One region of the Bacillus sp. AFS053548 genome, then DNA from elsewhere that is predicted to be linked to it. Evidence: a T-box and tRNA genes for the amino acid it is inferred to sense, from the RefSeq annotation. Region 1 holds a T-box; the other holds one or more tRNA genes.
What was found. The T-box of region 1 lies ahead of CN946_RS05315 (valine--tRNA ligase). A T-box ahead of a tRNA ligase gene usually reads a tRNA of that ligase, here a tRNA-Val.
Positions count from the first base shown of each region.

Region 2: it has a tRNA-Val gene. The T-box ahead of CN946_RS05315 (valine--tRNA ligase) is inferred to sense a tRNA for this amino acid. The anticodon was not compared.

Region 1 is NZ_NUHI01000008.1:81,766-86,209, reverse strand. It holds gene CN946_RS05315 (valine--tRNA ligase) at 1-2,119, opposite strand, end outside; T-box leader at 2,175-2,410, opposite strand; gene CN946_RS05310 (sporulation protein) at 2,638-3,402, shown strand; gene ysxE (spore coat protein YsxE) at 3,498-4,444, opposite strand, start outside.
Region 2 is NZ_NUHI01000001.1:89,879-94,322, forward strand. It holds gene CN946_RS00425 (restriction endonuclease subunit S) at 1-543, shown strand, start outside; gene CN946_RS00430 (HNH endonuclease) at 641-1,693, opposite strand; tRNA gene CN946_RS00435 (tRNA-Val) at 1,970-2,042, shown strand; partial or broken gene CN946_RS23700 (IS110 family RNA-guided transposase) at 2,715-3,558, shown strand; gene CN946_RS23705 (hypothetical protein) at 3,549-3,680, opposite strand; gene CN946_RS00455 (zinc ribbon domain-containing protein YjdM) at 3,898-4,236, shown strand.

The DNA.
Region 1 (4,444 bases):
TAATAGACTCACCTTGGTGTGGTAGAGATTGCCAAATTTCTTCAGTAACGAAAGGCATAAATGGATGTAAAAGCTTCATTGTACTTTCTAATACGTGTGCAAGAACTGAACGAGTCATATTTTTTGCATCTTCATTGTCACCGTATAAAGGAATCTTTGCCATTTCAATATACCAATCACAAACATCGTCCCAAATGAAGTTATAAAGTACACGGCCAACTTCACCAAATTCATAACGATCGATTAAAGCTGTTACACTTTCAATCGTTTCATTTAAACGAGTTAAAATCCATTCATCAGCAACAGACTTTTCTTTCGTTAAATCAATATTTTCATATGTGAAGCCTTCCATATTCATTAAAGCAAAACGTGATGCATTCCAAATTTTGTTTACAAAGTTCCAAGTAGCTTCAACTTTCTCAATACTGAAACGTAAATCTTGGCCTGGTGAACTTCCTGTTGTTAAGAAGTAACGTAATGAATCTGCTCCATATTTCTCAATAACATCCATTGGGTCAACACCGTTACCAAGTGACTTACTCATTTTACGTCCTTGCTCGTCACGTACTAAGCCATGAATTAAAACATCGTTAAATGGACGTTTACCAGTAAATTCGATTCCTTGGAAAATCATTCGTGATACCCAGAAGAAAATAATATCATAACCCGTTACTAATACATTCGTTGGGAAGTAAGCTTGGAAATCCTTACTTTCTTCATTTGGCCAACCTAAAGTTGAGAATGGCCATAATGCTGAACTGAACCAAGTATCTAAAACATCGTTATCTTGATTCCAATTTTCAATATCAGCTGGTGGCTCTTGATTTACATAAATCTCACCAGTTTCTTTATGATACCAAGCTGGAATACGATGTCCCCACCATAATTGGCGTGAAATACACCAGTCGCGGATATTTTCCATCCAACGTAGATACGTTTTTTCAAAACGATCCGGTACAAATTTTACGCTATCATCAGAATTTTGTAATGCTACTGCAGCATCAGCTAGTGGTTGCATTTTAACAAACCATTGAGTTGATAAATATGGCTCAACAACCGCTCCGCTACGTTCACTATGACCTACAGAATGCATATGTTCTTCGATTTCAACAAGAACACCCATTTCTTGTAAATCTTTAACGATTTGTTTACGGCATTCAAAGCGATCCATACCATTGTATTTTCCTGCTTTTTCATTCATCGTACCATCTTCATTCATTACAAGAATGCGAGGTAAGTCATGACGGTTTCCAACTTCAAAATCATTAGGGTCATGGGCAGGAGTAATTTTTACAACTCCAGTACCAAATTCCATATCAACATAATCGTCAGCAATAATTGGAATTTCACGATTAACGATAGGAAGTGTAACTGTTTTACCAACCATTGATTTATATCTTTCGTCTTCTGGGTGAACTGCAATTGCAGTATCCCCAAGCATTGTTTCAGGACGAGTAGTTGCAATTTGAATGTTTCCAGTTCCGTCTGTTAAAGGATATTGCATATGGTAGAATGCACCTTGAACATCCTTATAAATAACTTCGATATCTGATAAAGCTGTTTTTGTTGCTGGATCCCAGTTGATGATATATTCACCACGATAGATTAATCCTTTGTTGTATAGCTTAACGAATACTTCTTTTACTGCATCAGATAGACCCTCATCTAATGTGAATCGTTCACGAGTGTAATCTAAACCTAAACCGATTTTTTCCCATTGAGAACGAATGTGAGAAGCATATTCTTCTTTCCACTCCCAAGCTTTTTCTAGGAATTTCTCACGTCCTAAATCATATCTTGATAAGCCTTCTTCTCGTAATTTCGCTTCAACCTTTGCCTGTGTAGCAATACCAGCATGGTCCATACCAGGTAAATAAAGTACATCATAACCTTGCATTCTTTTAGTACGAGTTAAGATATCTTGTAAAGTTGTATCCCAAGCATGACCTAAGTGTAATTTTCCAGTTACGTTTGGTGGAGGAATTACGATTGTATATTTCGGCTTTTCTGATTCCACTTGTGCTTCAAAGAATTTCCCATCTAACCAAAATTGGTAACGATCTTTTTCAACTAAATTCGGATCATATTTTGTTGGTAATGATTTTTTTGTAATTTCCATTCGGATTCATCTCCTCAAATAATTATTGAAAAATAAAAAAACTCCACTCATCCTTGAAAAGGACGAATGGAGTTGAATTCGCGGTACCACCTTTTTTTGTCAGAAAAAACTTGTGTTTAACTGACACACTTAAAAAAGATAACGGATCATCCGTTAACTTCTAATCACCAAAAGCTTTCGAAGTCACTGCTCAAGGGCGACATTCCAACTCTATTTTCTAGAAACCTCCCACCAAATGGTTTCCTCTCTGAAGAACTAGTTCGTTGTACTCTTCCCTATCATTGCATTTCATTATGAATATATGTAATAGTCTACAAAATTTACTTAAGCTTAGTCAACATTATTTCTAATTTCTTTCTAGATTATTCAATAAGTGTCAATATAGTACCACATTTTTTAATACATAAAAAAAATACGAAAAATAATTGTAATGATTATTTAACATTCTGATATACTAGTACTTATTTAATTATGCGATAATTATATAGTATGTAGATATAATTTTTAGGGGGATATTCATGGGTTTATTTAAAAATACATTAGCTCGTGTTCTCGGAATAGGTGGAACGAGAATCGATACAAAGCTTGAAAAAACAGAATATCAAGCTGGTGAACGAGTAAAAGGTGAATTATATATAAAAGGTGGTCGAGTTAAACAAGAACTAGATTCCGTCTTTTTACATGTAATGACCGAATATCAAGTTGAATCAAATGATAAGATTATTAATAAGAATGGTACTTTACAAAAATTTATCGTATCAGTTGATCGTATAATAAATGCTAATGAAGAAGTTGTTATTCCTTTCTTTTTCACCTTATCTGAAAATACACCAGTATCACTTCACAAATCCCATATTTGGATTAAAACTCATTTAGAAATAGAAAAAGCTGTTGACCAATATGATGCTGATGGAGTTCAAGTAGTTCCTTCAGTTGGCTTAAAAACGGTAATCCAGTCACTTCAAGAAGAAGGATTTGTATTAAGAGATAGTGAAAACAAAAAGAAATATGGAAAAATTATTCAAGAATTTGAATTTTACCCAATGAATGGCGAATTTCGTGGAAAATTAGAGGAGATTGAAGTTAACTATTTAAGCTTTGACAAAACAGTCGACTTAATCCTTCAACTTAATCAAAAACAAAAAGAAACAACTAGTAAGTTTTCTAAGTTATTTGGAACTGATGAAAATAATGTTCGAATCTCTTTTTCAAAGGATCATATTACGGACAAGGATTTTGTACGAAAAAGTGTAGTAAATGCAATTAAACGTCATGTAAAATAATAAACATAAAAAACATCTATCCATGTTGCTAACATTAATGCAGTGTTACATTTTTCGGATAGATGTTTTTTCTTTCTTAATTATGCAGTTTGAACTTATAAACCATCTATAGATTTCTCCGCTTCAATATCCTCTTGTATTTTAGAGACAAAATATTCAATATTAATCATATGCCAGTATGCATTTAATAAATCTCTTACATTGTCTTTTTCATTATTAACCCCGGATCGCTTTAAATATTTAGAAATTTTGGAAGAAAATTGCGTTGGATATGCCATATAGCTTAAAAATAACATTCTTTCCTCTTCTCTTAATGAAAAATTCTTTTCATACATTTTAAGCCAATTATTACGATCAGATTGCTGAATAGGATATGTCTTAAAAGAATTCTTATAATAGTTCGTTAAATCTTGAATTGGTGTAGTTTCTTGTGCATTTTCTAGATTGATAAAGACACCTTCACCTCTTTTATTTACAAGAAAGTGAGAAATAGATAAATTTCCATGGTTCATGACAACTCTAGTATTTTCAGTTTCCTTCATTTTTTTAAACCATTCATCTAACTGTCCCTTAGCAAATTGATGTGCACTTAATATTTTATGAAAATACGTACAATAGCTTAGTTCATAAGGTGACATATACCAATTATCTTCCGCAGCCTCAATGAAATTTTCCAATACATCTTTATCTTTACTCCATCTTTTTGTTAACGTATCATAATGGATTTGTAATTGATCTTTATCTACCTTTTTTTCTTTTTGTGTACTGTTGTGCATCTTACCTAGTGAAGTAAACATTCGTTGAAAATGTAAGTTCTCATCTGACTTTTCATCAACACTTTCAATCCACGGCATTAAATAGTAATGCTTCGTATTAAATTCAACAATATAATCTCCGCTCTGGGTATGATAAATTGGTACAACATTCCGAAAGCCTTTATCTTGTAAAGAACGAACATTATCAATCAAATTATTTCTATAAACTCGATTCACATTTGCCTCTTTTAGTGCGAATACACCTTGATTCGTATAGATCTTAACTA
Region 2 (4,444 bases), on a different contig from region 1:
GGAGATAATTGGGGAGTAATTAAAACAACAGCTATACAGAAAGGCAACTTTTTAGAATCCCATAATAAAGTATTGCCGCAAGATTTCGGTATAAGTGAATCTTATGTAATAAAAAAAGGAGATGTACTTATAACAAGAGCAGGGCCTAAAAATAGGGTTGGGATAGTTTGCTGTGTTGAAAATATTACGAAAAATTTAATTTTATCAGACAAAACAATAAGGCTCAGTTTGCCAAATAATTTGGTATTGAATAGATATATCTCATTGGCACTAAATAGCCCATCGATTAGACCATTTATTGAATCTAAGATGACGGGGATGGCAGAATCGCAAGTAAATATTTCTCAAAATAATATGAGATTGTTTGTTATTCCACTGCCACCTCTTAATGAGCAAAAACGTATTAGTGAGAAGGTAGACAAACTAATGACATTTTGTAATGAATTAGAAGTAAATATAGAGCAGTCTAGAAAAGAAAGGGAAAATCTAATGAAGGCTGTTTTACAGGAAGCTTTTAAAGTAAAAGAAGAAGTATTAAGTTAATATTAAATCAGTTTTAAGATATATCATAAAATGAGACTAGCCCTTCTCTAAGGAGAGGGGCATAGTTGTAAATATGTCAAAAAAGTTTTTTTGATACTTAACTGTTACTAGCCTCTAACCAATCCTTAATTAACTCTCTCCAAATTTCTCTATTTTGAACATGAAGGTTTTCAGTGTTTATTCTTCCTGCTGAAGTATGATGGTTTTCACAAAGTGGCATAAGATTAAAAGCATCATCAACATTAAATGAAACGAAATTTCTATATCGTTTTGGAATAATATGATGAATATCAATGTTTTCATCGGTACAACCTTCAATATAACATTTTTCTGTTATTATACCGACATTGTTAAGAATAGCACGCAGTTCATTGGTAGTTGCATTCTTTTCTTTAGGTAGAACTTTACATGAACGAACCAATTCTTGGATTACTGACTTTTTATCTTTAAAAATATGTTTATAGGTGTGACAGCCTAATCCATAAAGGTCAAGCTCTTTCTTTGTTAGAAATGAGTTCATCAAAGATGTGTTCATTAAAAACTCCTCTTCTAAGCCTAATTTCTTTTCAAGAATCCACCTTAAATCACGAATATAAGTTTTCTTTGTAAAATATTCCTTCGTTTCATTGGAATGTGGGAATTGAAAAGGTTTAAATTCATTGGGATATGCCTTGCATACCAAAAAAGCCACTGCCGAAAAGAACCTGAAATATGGGTCTGATTTCTTCTTTGTTTCTCCGTATTTGAGAATAGGGTATAATCCATTTTTTTTGAAGTGCTCAGCTCTAATGGTTTTCGGTAATAAGTCATCTATATGCAATACCAATTTTTCTTCGACTAACCATCTAGTTTTATTTAATACCTCTTCCTCCGAATAATCGCTGGTGTTTCTTTGCTTTTTTAAAAAGTTGAAACGCTGACGAATTTGACTAAACTGTGAAGTGCTTAATCCTAGTTTTACTTGAATCTCTTCTATTGGCATTTTATCAATATTCTTGATGATGTACTGCATTTCAATTGGTTGAATTTCTTCTAAATATCCTTTTTTTCTTAACCAATTACAAAGTAGTATTACATCAACATTAAGTTTCTTAGCAATCATTTGAATAGGCAATCTATTGAAGTTTTCCTGTATAAATAATTCATCCATGTATTTTAACCACCTTCATTAAATTTACATATAAATGAGCAACTATTATTAAGTATGATTACCTAAAAAGGTGAAATTATGTGAAGGTAAAATAATAGCGGGGAAAATAGATATGAAAAGTAAAGTGAAAGAAGTTTTATCCTGAGAAGTGTTTAGTGCTAATTAAACTTGACCAATTTTAGAGACCACTTTACAATTGTAAGTGTGAAAATTAGAAGGTTAGTGGTCAATAATTATTGTGTTTAGTAAAAACCTTCAGAAACCTATGTATATTACGATTCCATAGCTCAGCTGGGAGAGCACTACCTTGACAGGGTAGGGGTCGCTGGTTCAAGTCCAGTTGGGATCATAAAGATGAGAAGGCTCAAACCTAAGTATATTAAGGGTTTGGGCTTTTTCTTTGTTTTCAATTATTACCATTTTTTGTAATGAATATTATTCATTGCACAAAGACTGCACAGAAACTTCACATGTATATTAATTTAAACCAAATTTTTCATCAAATCGATTAGCTGTATTTTTCTGCATTTCTTCATTTGAATGTGAGTAAATACCAAGTGTTGTTTCAACTCTTGAGTGGCCCAATCTCTCGCTCACAATTTTAGGGTTCTCAGGACATAAGCTGTTTTGAAACAGAGTTTGAATTTATTAAGCTGTTTATTTATTGGAAAATGTAAAATAGTCTCAAAAATAATGAAGTCCTTTTTCAGTTTGTTTTCCAAACTTCAAACTCTGATAAATATTAGAATTTAATAATAATAGGTTATGAAGTTTTTATATGACTGAAAATAATATGAAATAAAAGCCACACCCTACCTCACGATTTACGATTTCTTTTCATTGCACAAAAATTGCACAGACTTATTAGAAACAATAAATTAAGCCCGCATAGTAGACTGATTCAATACGACCAGGTGCACCACAAATTGTTGCTCTCATAGAGAAGCACGCAGGATAGATTAATCTAATATGGTTGTTGCACCAGCCTTAATTTTTAATCAGCCAAAGAAGGATAAGATTTATGGAAGTTGTTAATAGTTACTGCTGTGGACTTGATGTTCACAAAAAGAGTATTACTGCTTGTGCGATTACACCAAAAGGTAAAGAAATAAAAACCTTCGGTACAATGACACATGATCTTTTTCAATTGGTAGACTGGATAAAAAATAAGCGTTGTTCTCAAGTTGCCATGGAAAGTACGGGTGATGTATATTGGAAGCCAATTTACAATCTACTTGAACTAGAATAAATACAACCCATGGTTGTAAACGCAGCACACATCAAGGCTGTACCAGGACGAAAAACCGACGTAAAAGATGCAGAATGGATTGCGAAGTTACTTCGTCATGTTCTTCTGCAACACAGTTTTGTTCCCAATCGCGAACAAAGAGAACTACGCGAGTTAGTTCGATACCGTCGCAGTCTCGTTGAAGAAAGAGCTAGGGAGATTAGTAGAATCCAAAAAGTTCTTGAGGGTGCCAATATTAAACTTTCTTCGGTTGCTTCTGACATTATGGGTGTCTCTAGTCGTGCAATGATTGAAGCGATTATTAACGGGATAAGTGATCCTGAAATTTTATCCAGTTTAGCTAAAACAAGTTTGAGGAAGAAAAAAAGATCAATTAGAACGTGCGTTAGTAGGATCTGTCGGACCTCATCAAAAGATGATGTTAAAAACACAGCTCTCACACATTGATTTTATGGATCACCAGATTGAACTTTTAAGTGTAGAAGTTCAACAACGAATGCAACCTTACGAAGAAGATATTGAATTGCTTGATACTATTCCTGGAATAGGTAGAGGTCATGCCGAACAACTTTTGGCTGAAATAGGAATCGGTATGAAAATGGCAGATCAATTTCCTTGGTAATAGTCTAATCCCATTGCGATAACAATCGAAACTGAGTTTAATTCCTTATAGTTCGAACAGCTTTCTCCAATTAATAAAAAGCAAATAATTAATATACTAAAATTGAGTTTTTTCATTTTCTCCCTCATTAATTTTGCTTAGGTACACCTAAATTTAAGCCGTCTAATGTCTTTTTTAGTTAATTATATGTTTAATTCTTTTGTTATTTTTTCCAAATTAAAAAAGAATATTCAAAAATTCAAATATCTAAATATCATATTGTAAAGATAATTAAACTATGTCAGTATAGAAATGATGATGCTCTAAAAGCAATACTAAAGGAGGGAATAGTTCATGGTCGAACTACCAAATTGTCCAAAATGTAACTCAGACTATACATATCACGATGGTAATCTATTTGTGTGTCCTGAATGTGGGTATGAATGGACACTGGATATTGAAACTGAAATGGATGATAAGAAAGTTGTAAAAGATGCCAATGGAAATATATTAAACGATGGTGATTCAGTTACTGTCATCAAAGATCTTAAAGTAAAAGGAACTTCTCTTGTTGTTAAAATTGGTACAAAAGTAAAAAGTATCCGTCTTGTTGATGGTGATCATGATATAGATTGCAAAATTGAAGGATTTGGAGCAATGAAATTAAAATCTGAATTTGTAAAAAAAATATAGATGTTTTTTATATAACCCATCACCATTGGTAAAGGACCTTTTTTCGAAGAGGTTCTTTTTTTGCTCTTTTTGAGTTTGTACTATGGAAATTGGGAAATAGTTACAATATTTAATTATAAGATTTTGTTTGACGAGAAAGAGATCTGTTATTATGATTATATTAAATATTTGTATATTCAAATAATCAAATATACTAGAAGGTGCGAGA